2 regions of the Nocardioides sp. NPDC057772 genome follow, and region 1 is predicted to be linked to the other one. Evidence: riboswitches for the same ligand, from Rfam matches in the RefSeq annotation. Region 1 holds a riboswitch; the other holds the start of a gene.
The links. Region 1 has a riboswitch for cobalamin ahead of ACFVJS_RS03370 (FecCD family ABC transporter permease). Riboswitches for the same ligand answer to the same signal wherever they lie in the genome.
Positions count from the first base shown of each region.

Region 1 (7,886 bases):
GGTGCATCGTAGCGAGGCGAGGACTCACCCCGCACCCCCGCCCGGCATTTCTTGTCCTAGGGGGCCTCGCCGCTCGCTACTTCAGCCACTCGTTGCCGGTGAGACCGGCCAGCTCGGTGATGTCCAGCTCCGGCTCGATCCCCGACTCGGGAGCGAGACCGAAGTGCTCCAGCGAGCGCCGGACCCACTCGGCGGCGTCGATGTTGAGCGGTCCCGAGACCCACATCGCGTAGGGGAGGTTCACGAACCTGTTCTCCTTGACCGCCGGCAGGTCGCGAGAGGCCGGGTTGGCCTTGAGCACCTTGACCTTCTCCTCGTAGGACTGCCCCGGGTAGTCGACGAAGTAGATGACATCCGGCTGGGCGGCGGCGAAGCGCTCCCAGCCGACCTCGGTCCAGGTGTCCTCGACGTCAGCGGTGGCGCTGGTCACCCCGGCGGCGTCGAAGATGGCCTGCGGACCGCCGAAGGAGCCGGAGGTGAAGATCGCGTCGGTGCCGGAGTCGAAGAGGAACGCGGTCGGCGCCTCCTCCGGCTTCGGAGCGCTCTCCAGGGCGGCGCGACGCTCGTCGATGTCGGCGACGACCTCCTTCGCCGTCGCGCTGTGACCGGTCAGCTCGCCGATGTTGAGCAGGTCGGTACGCAGCGCCGTCCAGGCCTCCATGGTGCCGCGGGCCCCGTCCTCCTGCCGGCAGGTCTCGCTGAGCAGGTAGGTCTCGATGCCGCGCTCCTGCACCATCTCCGGCACCAGGTTGCGCGACTCGCTGAACCCGTAGCCCCAGCCCGCGAACATCATCTGCGGGTCGAGCGCCAGGACGGTCTCCAGCGTCGGGTGGTCGTCGCCCACGATCTCGAGCTCGTCGACCCGGTCGTCGGGGTAGGCCAGCTCGAGCAGCTGCTGGTCTCGAGCCAGGCCGGTGACGGCGACGAGCTCGTCCCGGGCGCCGACGGCCAGGGCGATCGAGATGATCCCGCCGTCGTAGGCGTACAGCTCGGTGACCGGCGCGTCGACGGTCAGCTTCTCGCCGCAGTTCTCGACGGTGATCGCGCTTCGCGCCGCGTCACCGGCGACGGTCCCCTCCGCTCCGCAGGCCGTGAGGATCGTCGTGCCGAGCGCGAGCGCGGCGACGCAGGCGAGGTGGGGACGGCGTACGGATCTGGGGGCACGCTGTGTCATGCCGGTCGGTCCTTTCGAGGGTGGATGAGCAGGTGTGGCTGGTCCAGATGCGGATGTGGCACCTGGACCGAGCCGACGCCGAAGTGGTGCTCGACGCGGATGGTGTCGAGCACCTCGGCCGGCGGCCCGTGGGCCACGATGGTCGCCGGGCCGGTGTCGGGATCGCTGTCGGCCGGCCGGCCCAGGACGGCGAGGCTGTCGAAGGAGCGGAGCGCCAGATCGAGGTCGTGGATGGTCGCCACCAGGGTCTCGACCCGGTCGGCGACGGTCTGCAGGAGGCGCAGCTGCCAGGCGACGTCGAGCTGGTTGGTGGGTTCGTCGAGGAGCATCACCGGGCACTCCTGAGCGAGACCTCGAGCCATCACCGCCCGGCGCCGCTCGCCCCCGGAGAGCCGGTCGCAGGGATCGTCGATGCGGTCGGCCAACCCGACGGCGTCGAGGGCCGCCCGCACGATCTCGCGTTCCTGGCGTCCGCCTCGAGCCCACGGCCGGGTGCGTGGCACCCGGCCCAGCGCGACCATCTCCCCGACGTGCAGCTCGGCGGAGGCGACCTCCTCCTGAGGGACGTACGCCAGCCGGCGGGCGCGCTCGCGCGACCTGGTCCGGACCGTCTCGGAGAGCCGGCCGGCGTCGTCGGCGAGGTAGGCGGTCCCGGCGCTCGGGCGCTGGACGCCGGCCAGGATCCGCAGCAGGGTCGACTTCCCCACCCCGTTGACGCCCACGATCCCGAGGCGGGTGCCGGCGGGTACGTCCAGGTCGACGTCGCGGAGCACGTCGCGCTCCCCCAGCCGGGCGGCGACTCCGCTCAGCCGGAGCGCGGGCCGGGACAGGTCGCCGCTCATCGCTCGCTACCGAAGCGGTACTGACCGCGGCCGAGCAGCAGCAGGAACAGCGGCGCGCCGACCACGCCGGTGACCACCCCCAACGGGATCTCCTGCGGGCGGGCCACCAGCCGGGCGAGCACGTCGACCCAGAGCAGGAACAGCCCACCGCCCAGGGCGGCGACCGGCAGCACCACTCTGTGCCGGGCGCCCACGAGCAGCCGGGCCGCGTGCGGCACGATCAGGCCGACGAACCCGATCCCACCGCTGACCGCGACCAGGACCCCGACGAGCACGGCCAGAGCCACGAACAGAGTCGTACGCAGCGCCGCCACGTTCACACCGAGCGCGGCAGCAGTCTCCGGGCCGGCGGCCAGGGCGTCCAGCCAGCGGTGCAGAGCCAGCATCCCGAGTCCCAGCAGAAGGCTGAGCGCCACCGGCAGCCACAGCTTCTCCCAGCTGGCGCCACCGACGCTGCCGAGCATCCAGAACATCACCGAGTCGGCGGCGCGCGGATCGTCGCTCATGAAGACCAGGAAGGAGGCGATGGAGGAGAGTCCCGAGGAGAGCACCACACCCGAGAGCACCAGCCGGATCGGCGTCAGCCCACCCTGCGCGGTGGCCACCAGCCAGACCAGCATCGCCGAGCCGACGGCCCCGAGCAGGGCACCGCCGGAGACCGCGTAGGTGCCGAGGCCGGCCAGCGCACCGGTGGTGATCGCGGCGGTCGCCCCCACCGAGGCGCCGGAGCTGATGCCCAGCAGGAACGGGTCGGCGAGCGGGTTGCGGACCAGCGTCTGCATACCCGCCCCGGCCACGGCCAGTCCGGCCCCCACGGCGAGCGCCATCAGGGCTCTCGGCAGGCGCAGCTCCCACACGATCACGTCCCACCTGCCGGGGGCATCACCCTGGATCCGGTCGCCGACCGCGGTGACGACCTCGCCGACGGGGATCCGCTCCGAGCCGAAGGCCAGGGAGAGCACAACACTGGCCGCCGAGGCGAGCAGCAGGCCGGCGATCAGCGGCACGAACGGCACCCGTCGCCTTCCGCCGGCGGTGCGAGCACGGCCGGCGGTACCTCGGGCATCACGGGCCAGCGTCTCCACGGCGCTCCGCCTCTCAAGTCCTCTGGACCCTGATCGCGAGGGCCGTGACGTACATCTGAGCCGACAGGTTTTCGGACTCGGGTTCAACCGGCGACGCTGCCTTCCCAGGGACGCGGCCCCAGTGGCTGCTTAGCGTCGTCGTCACCCTCACCGCTGCGCGCCAGTCCCGGAATCACACCGGGTTCCCTGGCATCCATCGGGATGCGTTCGACTCGGCGCCGAGGCTAGCACGGTGTCCGTAGGCGCGTGCCGACCATGTTGCCGACGACACGTCGAAGCACAACATCTAGGAAGTTGCATTGATGTAATTCCCGCATATAGTGGTCCCCGCAGCTGGTTCTCCCATCCCGGCGACGGGGCGGGAGAGGCAAGAGGGAACCCGGTGCGAGTCCGGGACTGCCCCGCAGCGGTGAGTGGGAACGACCGCCGTCACGAAGCACTGGGAGCAAGCCGGCTCCTGGGAAGCGACGGCCAGTAGGACCGAGCCCGATGACGCCCACGAGTCCGAAGACCTGCCAGTGCCCACCTCTTGGTGGGGTCCGCGACCTCGAGGGAAGGTCAGGGGATCGAGCGCGTACCACGCCGTCCTCTCCTGCCCCGGCACGGATGCACGAGACATCCAGCGGGCCGCGGGTCCGCGTGAACGAGGGGCATGGGGCTTGATCGACACCGAGGGTCTACCGATCCGCACCGAGAAGTCGGCGTACGTCTTCGACTATCCGATGGCCGAGGAGCTGGCCAAGAAGCAGCGCAGCATCTTCTGGACGGCCGAGGAGATCCCGGTCGAGAACGACAAGCAGGACTTCCTGGTCAACATGACCGACGCCGAGCAGGCCGCGGTCAAGACGACGCTGAAGCTGTTCACCATCTACGAGCTGATCCTCGGCGGCGAGGTGTGGGGCGACCGGCTCTTCCACGCGTTCCCGCGGCCCGAGATCCAGATGATGACCAACGCCTTCTCGTTTGCCGAGCTGAACATGCACGCGCCGTTCTACGCGAAGCTCAACAAGACGCTGATGATCGACACCGAGGAGTTCTACGACTCCTACAAGAACGACCCGGTGCTGGCCGAGCGGATCGCCTTCGTGTGGGACGCCATCGCCGACGAGGACCTGCTCTACGCGCTGAGCGTCTTCACGTTGATGGAGAACTGCGTGCTCTACTCCAACTTCGCCTTCCTCAAGCACTTCCAGTCCGGCGGGAAGAACCTGCTGCAGAACGTGATCAGCGGGATCAACTTCTCCGCCCGCGACGAGAACCTGCACGCCACCGGCGGCGCCTGGCTGTTCAACACGACGTTGGACGAGTACGCCGCGACCGTCTCGGCCGACAAGTTCGAGGCCGAGCGCGACGACCTCTTCGCCCGCGTCCGCGGTGTCGCCGAGCACCTCTACGCCCACGAGGCCCGGATCGTGGAGATGCTCTTCGCGGACGGTCCGATCACCGGCATCGAGCAGACCGACCTGGAGGCCTTCGTGCGCTCCCGCATCGACATGACCCTGGAGAACATGCGGATGGAGCCGCTGTTCGGGGTCGAGACCAACCCGGTCGCCGAGTGGTTCTACGCCGGCATCAACGGCACCCAGTTCCACGACTTCTTCCAGGTCACCGGCAACGAATACAACCGCAACATCGGCGAGACGGAGTTCGAGTTCTGATGAGCAGCACCAGCTGGGAGGCGCTCTCCGCCGAGCGCAAGGCACTGCAGGCCGAGGGCACCGTGCCTGCCTTCATGACCACCGCGGGCTACGCGATGTTCAAGGCCAAGTACACCGTCGCGGACCAGAGCGTCCGCGAGCGCTACGAGACCATCGCGGCCACCGCCGGCGGGCTGGCCGACGAGATGTACCCCCGTGAGGACGGCGTCTCCTGGACAGAGCCGTTCTTCGAGGCGATCTGGAACGGCTGGCTCTCCCCCTCGACGCCGGTGCTGTCGAACCTCGGCACCGACCGGGGCCTGCCGGTCTCGTGCGAGGGCTCCTACGTCGAGGACTCGGTCTGGGGCTTCTACGAGACCCTCAAGGAAGCCGCGATCCTGTCCCAGAACGGGTTCGGCACCTCGGCGTACCTCGGTGACGTCCGGCCCCGCGGCGCGAAGTTCAGCGACAACGGCAAGGCCAACGGTGTGGTCCCGGTCTTCTGCAACTTCGTGGAGATGACCAACCAGATCAGCCAGGGCGCCACCCGCCGCGGCTCCTGGGCCGGCTACCTGCCCGTGGATCACCCGGACTTCTACGAGCTCGCCGACCTGATCTTCCGGGAGCCGGCCAACAAGAACGTCGGCTGGATCTTCAGCCAGGCCTTCATCGACCGGATGCTCGCCGGCGACAAGGACGCCCTGGAGCGCTACCAGCGGGTGCTGAAGATCCGGGTGGTGCTGGGCAAGGGCTACATCTGGAAGGTCGACACCGTCAACGCGGCCCAGACCGAGTCCTACAAGGCCAACGGACTGGCCAACAAGGCCTCCAACCTGTGCTCGGAGATCACCCTGTTCAGCGACGAGGACCACTCCTACACCTGCGTGCTCTCCTCGCTGAACCTGTCGACCTACGACGAGTGGAAGGACCAGGACACCGCGTACGTCGCCACCGTCTTCCTCGACGCGGTCGCCGAGGCGTTCCTGCGCAAGGCGCGCACCATCCGCGGTCTGGAGCGGGCGGTGCGCTACACCGAGAAGGCCCGCAGCCTGGGCCTCGGGGTGATGGGCTACCACGACTACCTGCAGAAGCAGCGAGTGCCGTTCGAGTCGGACAAGGCGGCGGCGCTGAACAAGGACATCTTCGAGCGGATCTCGTCGCGTGCCGATGCCGCCTCGCGGTGGATGGGCTCGGTCGCGGGCATCCCGGAGTGGTGTGTCGGACGGCGCAACTCCCATCTGATGGCGATCGCGCCGACGATGAGCACCGCGGTGATCGTCGGCGGCACCAGCCAGGGCATCGAGCCGTACGTCGCCAACGTCTGGAACCAGACCACCTCGGCCGGCGAGATGCCGCGGGCCAACCAGAACCTCGTCGAGGTGATGAAGGAGCGTGGCGTCTACGACCAGGCCCACATCTCCGACATCATCGACCACGGTGGCTCGGTCCAGCACGTCTCGTGGCTCGACGACCTCGAGAAGGAGGTCTTCCGGACCGGCTACGAGATCGACCAAGAGATCCTGCTCGCCCGGGCGTCCGACCGCCAGGTCTACATCGACCAGGCCCAGTCGCTGAACCTGTTCTTCCAGGCCGACGCGACCCCGCAGTACATCAGCAAGATCCACAAGCTCGCGCTGCTCGACCCGAACATCAAGAGCCTGTACTACCTGCGCTCGCGCGCCGGCGTCCAGGCCAGCAAGCAGACCCGGACCAACTGACCGACTTCGACGACAGAGGCATGATCATGAACGAGAACCCGACCCCCACCGACGCCATCGACGACCTGAGCTGGGACGACTGGACCGACGCCGCTGTCTGTGCCATCGAGAACGGCCAGGACTGCGAGGCCTGCGAAGGATGAGCGCCCCCGCCGGGCGGCCGACGCTGACGGTCTGCCGCGGCTGCTGCTGCGGGACCGAGCGGAAGTCGCCCGGGGTGGACCATGCCGCCGTGCTCAGCACGCTGAACGCGGCGGCCGGGGAGTCGGCGACCGTACGCATCGCCGACTGCCTCGGCCCGTGCGAACGGGCAGACGTCGTGGTCGTCGGCCCCTCACCCGAGGGGCGGCAGCGTGGGGCGAAGCCCGTCTGGGTCGCCCGGGCCGGCACGGAGCAGGTCACCGACGCGCTGGCCGAGTGGACCCGCGCCGGCGGGCCGGGCATCGCCGAGGCACCACCCGCGGTGATGGCCCGGGCGTTCCGTCACGGGCGCTGAGCGACCGCCGCATACGCCGCCGCGACCAGGGCCGCGCCGATACCGACCTTGCGGGCCAGGGTGGTGGCGCCGACGACGTCCGCGGGGGTGGCGGCGCGGCCGTCGCCCATCACCGCACGGTGCTCGACCCGGTTGCCGTAGTAGCGGTTGGTGCCGCCCAGGCGGATGTCGAGGGCACCGGCGAAGGAGGCCTCGACGACGCCGGCGTTCGGGCTCGGGTGCTGGGCGGCGTCGCGACGCCAGGCCCGCCAGGCCTGTCTCGCTCGTGACGGCATCGCGGTCAGGGTGATCAGGCCGGACAGGCGCGAGCCGGGGAAGTTGAGCAGGTCGTCGAGGCGCGCGCTGGCCCAGCCGAAGTGCTCGTAGCGGTCGTTGTGGTGGCCGACCATCGCGTCCAAGGTGTTGGTGGCGCGGTAGCCGAGGAGGCCGGGCACGCCCGCGACGGCTCCCCACACCAGCGGCGCGACCACCGCGTCTGAGGTGTTCTCCGCGACACTCTCGATCACGGCCCGGGAGACCTCGGAGGCGTCGAGCTCGGCGGTGTCACGGCCGACGAGGTGGGTGAGCCGCTGCCGCGCAGCGGGCAGGTCCCCCTCGTCCAGGTGTTCGTGCACGGCCAACGCCTCGCGCTCCAGCGAGCGGCCGCCCAGGACCGCCCAGGTGGCGGCCGCGGTCACCAGCATCGTCCCGATCCTGCCGTGGGCGAGTCGCTCGGCGGCAGCGCCGATGACGACCGCTCCCCCGACCAGCGTCGCGGTGTGGAGGACGCCTCGGGTGCGGTCGTCCGCGTACCAAGCCTGCTCCGCCTTCATCGCGACCGTGCCGAAGCCGGCGACCGGGTGGTAGCGCCGCGGATCGCCGAGCAGGCGATCGAGCGCGACGCCGGCCAACAGTCCGATCGCCCGCGGGCTCACCGGTCTCCCCTGGTTTCCCG
Region 1 is NZ_JBHVKN010000009.1:38,987-46,872, forward strand. Features, by position in the region: gene ACFVJS_RS03360 (ABC transporter substrate-binding protein) at 77-1,174, opposite strand; gene ACFVJS_RS03365 (ABC transporter ATP-binding protein) at 1,171-2,016, opposite strand; gene ACFVJS_RS03370 (FecCD family ABC transporter permease) at 2,013-3,032, opposite strand; cobalamin riboswitch at 3,146-3,328, opposite strand; cobalamin riboswitch at 3,419-3,636, shown strand; gene ACFVJS_RS03375 (ribonucleotide-diphosphate reductase subunit beta) at 3,761-4,759, shown strand; gene ACFVJS_RS03380 (ribonucleotide reductase N-terminal alpha domain-containing protein) at 4,759-6,456, shown strand; gene ACFVJS_RS03385 ((2Fe-2S) ferredoxin domain-containing protein) at 6,596-6,952, shown strand; gene ACFVJS_RS03390 (cobalamin biosynthesis protein) at 6,940-7,866, opposite strand; gene ACFVJS_RS03395 (cobyrinate a,c-diamide synthase) at 7,863-7,886, opposite strand, start outside.

Region 2 (7,886 bases), on a different contig from region 1:
TCGGCGTCCAGACCTGCCCGGCCGCGGTCACCCGGGTCGAGCTCGCCCCCACGATGACCAGGCACTTCATGTCGATGGTCGCCGGATCCAGCTCTCCGAGGGTGGTCACCGTCAGCGACTCCTCGGCCCGCCCGACGTCGCGACCGACGATGACGACGGTGTCGGGCTTGCGCTGCTCGAGGAGTACGTCGCGAGCCCGGCCGATCTGCTCGGTGCGCGAGCGCGAGGCGGGGTTGTAGATCGCCAGCACCAGGTCGGCGGCAGCGACCGCGCGCAGCCGGTCCTCGACGACGGACCACGGCTTGAGCCGGTCGGAGAGGGACATCACCGTGAAGTCCGCGCCGACGGGCGCGCCCGCCCGCGCCGCCACCGCCTGGACGGCGCTGACACCGGGCAGCACGGTGACGCGTACGTCGGCGTAGGCCGGGTCCGAAGCCGCCTCGAAGACGGCGGAGGCCATCCCGAAGACCCCGGCGTCGCCGCCGGAGACGACCGCGACCCGCTCCCCCGCGAGCGCCAGGTCCAGCGCGTGCCGCGCCCGGTCGACCTCGACCGTGTTGCCCGACGCGTGCCGCTGCAGCCCGGCGCGCTGCGGCACCCGGTTGACGTACGGCGCGTAGCCGACGACATGGCCGACCTCCGCCAGCACCGCACTCACCTCGGGCGTCAACCACCGGTCGGGTCCAGGCCCCAGCCCGACCACGAGCACCTCCCCGCGTGCCGCGGTCTCGACGGGCTCGGCCACCGACGACGCCGCCGAGGACGTCTGTCGCATGCGGTCTGCCGAGGCGGGAGCGGGAGCCGTGTCGCCAGGGACCACGATGAGCGAGAAGTACGGCACCGACTCCGGGTCGACGTCGGCCACCGGCAGCCAGCGCTCCTCGGGCTGCGAGGCACGCTCGACGTACCAGGCGCCCTCGAGCCGACCGGCCGCGGCCAGCGCGGAGCGAACCGCCGGGAAGGTCCGGCCGAGCTTCATGATGATGGCGGCCTCGGTGTCGGCCAGGCGCCGGGCGAGCTCGGGCTCGGGCAGGGTGCCCGGCAGCACCGTGAGCACGTCGGTCTGGCGGACCAGTGGTGTCGAGACGGCCGCGGTGGCGGCCGCGAAGGCGGGAACACCCGGCACGACGGAGGTCTCGTAGACCTCCTTGAACCGGTCGTGGAGATACATCGAGGAGCCGTAGAAGAGCGGGTCGCCCTCGGCGAGCAAGACCACGTCGCGGCCGGCGTCGAGGTGGGCCGAGAGCCGGACCGCGCAGGACTCGTAGAACTCGGCCATCGCCCCGACGTACCCGCCGGGGTGGCTCGTGGTGCCCGTCGTGACCGGGTAGCGCAGCTCCTCCTCCACCGCGTCGGCCGGGATCAGCGCGGACGCGATGCGGCGGGCGTGGGACTGCTTGCGCACGCCGGCGTGATAGGCGACCACCGGGGCCGCACCGATCAGCCGGGCTGCCTTGAGGGTGATCAGCTCGGGGTCGCCGGGGCCGATGCCGACGACGGTGAACCGTCCAGGGGTCGGGACGCTCATTCCTGCTCCTGGGCGAGTGCGTTGAGTGCGGACGAGGTCATCGCGGAGCCGCCACGGCGGCCCCGGACGGTGACGTAGGGGATGTCGATGCCGTGGTCGTCGGCGAAGGAGGCGAGCGCCTCCTTGGACTCGGCGGCGCCGATGAAGCCGACCGGGCAGCCGACGATCGCGGCCGGCCGCGGGCCGCCGTCGAGGATCATCTCGAGCAGGTGGAAGAGCGCCGTGGGGGCGTTGCCGATGGCGACCACCGCGCCCTCCAGATAGGGCTCCCACAGCGCCAGCGCGGCGGCGGTGCGGGTGGTGCCCCAGGCGCGGGCCAGCGCCGGGACCCGGTCGTCGCCGAGCATGCAGAGCACCTCGTTGTCGCGCGGGAGGCGGCTGCGGGTGACCCCGGTGGCGACCATCGTCGCGTCGCACAGGATCGGTGCGCCAGCCTCCAGCGCGCCGCGCGCGGCCTTCACCAGGCCGGGGTGGATGTCCAGGTCGGCGGCGAGATCGACCTGGCCGCTGCCGTGGATCATCCGGACGGCGAGCCGCTCGGCGTCCGCGGGTACCGCGGAGAGGTCGGCCTCGCGCCGGATGGTCGCGAAGGAGTCGACGTAGATCGCCGGTCCCTGGTCGATGTAGTCGTAGCGCCGGGTCGGACGCACCGGCGGTGTGGGCACGAGTACGCCGCGCCACGGCGTCACCACGACCGCCGGCGCCCGCTCCACCAGCGCCTCGACGGCGGCCCGGTCCAGGGCGCCGTCGGTGGCCGCGACGTGCTCGCCGCCGAGCACCTCGCCGAACCCCAGTTCCGGAGCCTCCGCCGGCATCCGCGAGTCGGCCTCGACCGGCTCGACCAGCGGGCGGTCGAGCTCGGAGACGTGCCAGGGCGCCGACGGCCCCTCTCCGCGTACGTCCAGGAAGCGGGTGGCCAACGAGACCAGCCGACCAGCGGCCTCGGTGAGCGGCACGACCGGCCCGCACGAGTCGCCGACACGCAGCTGACCCTCGGCCTCCGAGAGCGCCACCAGCCCGAGGTCGCACTCGCGCGAGACCAGGTCGCCGCGGCCGTCGTCGAGCACGAAGAGGAACCGCCCGGGCAGCGCTGCCAGCCGCGGCGAGGCGCACAGCAGCCGGTCCAGCGTCGCGGCGACGCCGCGCAGGTCGGCCCGTCCCCCGGCGAGCCCGGTCTGCGGGGAGACCATCACGTTGCGTACGAGCTCGTGGGTCTGCGCCGGCACCAGACCAGTCGCCTTCAGCGCGGTGAGCACCTCAGCGGGCAGGGCACCGTCGACGGCGGGCAGCCCGCGCACCTGCAGGTTGGCGCGTCCGGTGAGATAGACGCGGCCGTCGCCGTAGGTCTCGGCGACGGAGACCAGCGACAGCAGCGAGGCGGAGGAGACGGACCCGCCGATCAGGCGCAACCGCACCAGGAGACCGTCCTCGGCCGGCCACGGACGGCCGACTCCCGGGCACCGGTCGGATCGGACTCGCGACATCAGAACACCTGCTCTGCGGTCATGTGCCCTTCCGCGGGACACGTGGTGACCTGGCGGCGGGCGCCGCCAGAGCCAGCAGGTCTTCGGACTCGGAATCGATCGGAGCGGAGCGCCTTCCCGGAGCCAGGCTCCAGTGGCTGCCCTTCCCGGGAGAAGAGCGTGCCCGCCCGTCATCCTCACCGCTGCGCGTCAGTCCCGGACTCTCACCGGGTTCCCTGACCCCATCAGGCATGGAGTACGACTGGCAGGGCGAGACTACCTGGCGTCGGCGACGAACGGACAGCCAGCCTTGCTACGACGCTCAGAACGGGTAGCGCTCGATCTCCGACTGGATCGTGACCCACTGGATGTCGCAGAAGGTGTCCATGTTGGCCGAGGTGCCGAAGTGGCCGCCGACGCCGGAGGCCTTGGCACCGCCGAAGGGGGCGACGGCCTCGTCGTCGACGGTCTGGTCGTTGATGTGCACCGCTCCTGAGGTGATCCGGTCGGCGAGCTCGAAGGCCTTGAACGGGTTGGCGGTGAGCAGCGACACCGAGAGGCCGTACTCGGAGGAGTTGATGATCTCGATCGCCTCCTTGACGCTCTCGTAGCCCACGACCGGGGCGACCGGGCCGAAGATCTCCTGACTGAAGGCCGGACTGTCCAGGGGTACGTCGGCGAGGACCGTCGGACGGTAGAAGAGCCCGTCGTGGGTGCCACCGGCCAGCAGCGTCGCACCTGCCGCGACCGTGCCCTCGACGATGTCGTGCACGCTCTTGAGCTGCCGCTCGTCGATGATCGGGCCCAGCGCGTTGGCCGGATCGGTCGGGTCGCCGACCGAGATGGCCTCGGCCTTGGCGGCCAGCTTGGTGGCGTACTCCTCCACCTTGTCCTTGGGGACCAGGTGACGACCGGTGGTCATGCAGATCTGGCCCTGGTGGAGGAAGGATCCCCAGGCGCCGGCGGAGGCCGCGGCGTCGATGTCCGCGTCGGGCAGCACCAGCAGTGCGTTGTTGCCGCCGAGCTCGAGGTGGACCTTCTTCAGCAGCGGGCCGGCGGCCTCACCGATCTTGCGGCCGGCGGCTGTGGAGCCGGTGAAGGAGATGCAGGGCACGTCCGGATGGGCGACCAGTGCGGCACCGACCTCGGCGCCTGCCGGGAGCACGTGCAGGAGCCCCTCGGGCAGCCCGGCCTCGGCGAGGATCTCGGCGAGCACGAGACCGCCGGAGATCGACGTCCGCGGGTCCGGCTTGAGCACGACCGCGTTGCCGAGCGCCAGGGCCGGAGCGACCGAGCGCATCGAGAGGATCGCCGGGAAGTTGAACGGGCTGATCACGCCGACGACGCCGACCGGGACATGCCGGCCGATCGAGACCCGCGGCTTCATGCTGCGCAGCATCTGTCCGTACGGCTGGGCCGCGAGCGCCGCGGCCGCGTTCAGCTCGGAGGTCACCAGCATCGCCTCGAAGCCGGCCTTGCCCTGGCCAGACCCGGCCTCCGGCACCAGCCAGCGGGTCAGCCGGTCGGGGTCTGCCTCGAGGATGGCGGCCGCCTTGGTCATCACCGCGGCGCGCTCGGTGTAGGGCAGCGCTGCCCAGGTCCGCTGCGTCTGCTTGGCGGTCGCGACCGCCTTGTCGAGGTCGGCGACGTCGGCCTGGCCGATCGTGGCGATGGTCTCCCCGGTCGCGGGGGCCGTCACTGCCATCGTCCCGGCGCCGCCGGGCACGAAGGCTCCGTCGAAGATCTTCTCGTCCCAGATGCTCATGACGCCCGAGGCTATGACCGGCGCCACACCCTGACCAGGCCCAGCTTCCGCCCAGCGGAAGTCAGAGCTGGACCTCGTCGCCGGCGGTCCCTGCGCTCCGCAGCTCGGCCCGGGTGACGGCCAGCTCCTCGCGTACGGCGGTGAGGTCTTCGCGCAGCGAGGTCAGGATGGCCATCATCTCGGCGTCGGACTCCTCCTCGTGCTTGGTGAGGGTCTCGACGCTCTCCATGCCGGAGACGACGACGGCGAGGAAGAGGTTGAGGACCGCGAAGGTCATCACCAGGATGAAGACGACGAAGAAGATCCACGCCGAGGGATCTTCGGCCATCACCTCGCGGGCGATGTCGGGCCAGGCCTCGCCGGTCATGGTCTGGAAGAGCGTGAACGCGCTGGTGCCGAGGTCGCCGAAGTAGTCCGGCGCGATCTCCCCATAGAGGTTGGTCGAGATGACCACCGCGACGTACATCATCAGCACCAGCAGCGCGGCGACCGAGCCCATCCCCGGCATCGCCGCGATCAGGCCGTCGACGACGCGACGCATCGAGGGGACCGAGTTGACCAGGCGCAGCACGCGCAGGATCCGCAGCGCCCGCAGCACCGACATCGGCCCGGTCGCCGGCACCAGCGCGATCGCCACGATCGCGGTGTCGAAGATGTTCCACGGGTCGAGGAAGAACTTCGGGCCGTACGCCACCAGGCGCAGCACCAGCTCTACGACGAAGACCCCGAGCAGCAGGCTGTCGAAGAGCGCCAGCTCGTGGGCCAGGTGCTCGGGCACCATCGTCTCGACGCCGAGCACCACCGCGTTGACGATGATCACGCCGATGATGATCTTCTGGAAGGTCTCGTTGTCGACCAGCGCACGCACCCGATCGCGCACCGAGACGTTGCTCGAACCCATGAACGGTTGTCCTCCTCAGACCTGGCTGCGACCCGTGACAGCGGCCCGGAGCCTACTGCACACGATCTACTGGGTCGCCAGGTGCAGCGCGAGCCCGAGACCCGCCAGACCGACCAGCCAACGCAGCGGGCGCTCGGGCGCGACCCGGACGATCGCGGGCCCCAGGAAGCCACCGAGCACGGCGCCCACGCCGAGGGCGACCGCGGCGGGCCAGTCGACCGGAGCGAAGAAGACGTACGCGACCGCGGCGGTGCCGTTGGCAACGCCCGTAGCGACGTTCTTGACCGCGTTGGTGATCGCGAGCGCCTCGGTGCGCTCGAGGACGAGGACCGCGAGCGCGATGATGCCGACGCCGGCCCCGAAGTAGCCGCCGTAGATGCCGAGCACGAACACGGCCGCGCCCCAGGCGAACCCGCGGGCGACCGTACGCCGCCGCTCGTGGCCGAGCGGAACCCGCCGCGGCGCCCTCGTGGTCGCGAGCGCTGCCGCCCAGACCCGGATCCGGTCGCGGAGCAGCAGCAGGATCGCACCGGCCCCGACGAGCCAGGGCACGACCGCCTCGAACGCCTCGGCCGGCGTGGTGAGCAGCAGGGCCGCACCGACGGCACCACCGAGGAAGGAGGCCAGGGCCAGCCAGGCGATCCGCCTACCCTGACCTCGCAGCTCGCGCCGTGATCCGGCGATGGTGCCGCCGGTGACGCCGAACATGGCCACCGTGTTGGTGACGTTGGCGACCACCGGCGGCAGCCCCGCGGCCAGCAGGGAGGGATAGCTGACCAGCGAGGCCAGACCGGCCACCGAGCCGGTCAGGCCCGCGCCGATGCCGGCGAGCAGGAGCCAGACGAGCTCAGCGGACAAGGCACGGGCGCTTGGGGTCGAACGTCCAACCCTCCACCAGGTACTGCATCGCGACGCCGTCGTCACGCACACCGAGCCCGTGCTCGAGGTAGAGCTCGTGCGCGGCCGCGACCCGGTCGCGGTCGAGCCGGATCCCGAGACCGGGGGCGGTCGGCACCGCGACGGCACCGTCGCGGATCTCCAGCGGCGACTCGGTCAGCCCCTGCCCGTCCTGCCAGATCCAGTGGGTGTCCAGGGCGGTGATCTCTCCCGGTGCGGCGGCGCCGACATGGGTGAACATCGCCAGCGAGACGTCGAAGTGGTTGTTGGAGTGGGAGCCCCAGGTCAGCCCGAAGTCGTGGCACAGCTGGGCGACGCGGACCGAGCCGGACATCGTCCAGAAGTGCGGGTCGGCCAGCGGGATGTCGACGGCGTTGGTGCGGATCGCGTGGGACATCTGGCGCCAGTCGGTGGCGATCATGTTGGTCGCCGTACGCAGACCGGTGGCGCGCTTGAACTCCGCCATGATCTCGCGCCCCGAGTAGCCGCCCTCGGCGCCGCAGGGGTCCTCGGCGTACGCGAGCACGTCGTCCTTGCCCCTCAAGAGCCGGACCGCGTCGGCGAGCAGCCAGCCGCCGTTGGGGTCGAGGGTGATCCGGGCATCGGGGAAGCGCTCGTGGAGGGCGGTCACCGCGGCGACCTCCTCCTCGCCGGCGAGGACGCCGCCCTTGAGCTTGAAGTCGGCGAAGCCGTAGCGAGCCTGGGCGGCCTCGGCGAGACGCACGACCGCCTCGGGGGTCAGCGCGACCTCCCTGCGCAAGCGCTCCCAGTCATCGGCGGCATCGGGCTCGCGCAGGTAGGGCAGGTCGGTCTTGTCGGGGTCCCCGACGTAGAAGAGGTAGCCGAGCATCGGCACCGAGTCGCGCTGCTGGCCGTCGCCGAGCAGCTCGGCGACCGGCACACCCTGGGCCTGACCTGCGAGATCGAGGAGAGCGGACTCCAGCGCGGTGACGGCATGGACGGTCGTACGCAGGTCGAAGGTCTGGGCGCCGCGGCCGCCGGCGTCGCGGTCGGCGAAGGTGTCCGAGACCTGGCGTAGGAGGCTGCGGTAGCGGGCGACGGGCTGGCCGACGAGCAGCTCGGCAGCCTCCTCGATGGTGCGCCGGATCGGCTCGCCGCCGGGGACCTCGCCGACGCCCTCGCGTCCCTCGGAGTCGGTGAGGATCGCGATGTTGCGGGTGAAGAAGGGGGCGTGGGCACCGCTGAGGTTGAGCAGCATCGAGTCGTGGCCGGCGACCGGGACGACCTCGACCTTTGCGATGGTGGTGGCGCTCATGGCAGCTGCAGCTCCCCGTCGATGCGCCGGACGAGCTGCCACGGGTTGTCGTCGCG
Region 2 is NZ_JBHVKN010000131.1:4,178-12,063, reverse strand. Features, by position in the region: gene cobJ (precorrin-3B C(17)-methyltransferase) at 1-1,528, opposite strand, end outside; gene ACFVJS_RS19175 (precorrin-8X methylmutase) at 1,525-2,178, opposite strand; partial or broken gene ACFVJS_RS19170 (nitrite reductase) at 2,821-3,012, opposite strand; cobalamin riboswitch at 3,069-3,273, opposite strand; gene ACFVJS_RS19165 (aldehyde dehydrogenase family protein) at 3,314-4,756, opposite strand; gene ACFVJS_RS19160 (ion transporter) at 4,818-5,657, opposite strand; gene ACFVJS_RS19155 (sulfite exporter TauE/SafE family protein) at 5,724-6,515, opposite strand; gene ACFVJS_RS19150 (enolase C-terminal domain-like protein) at 6,505-7,830, opposite strand; gene ACFVJS_RS19145 (aldehyde dehydrogenase (NADP(+))) at 7,827-7,886, opposite strand, start outside.
Region 2: it holds a riboswitch for cobalamin, as region 1 does, so the genes downstream of both, ACFVJS_RS19170 (nitrite reductase) here and ACFVJS_RS03370 (FecCD family ABC transporter permease) in region 1, are expected to answer to the same signal.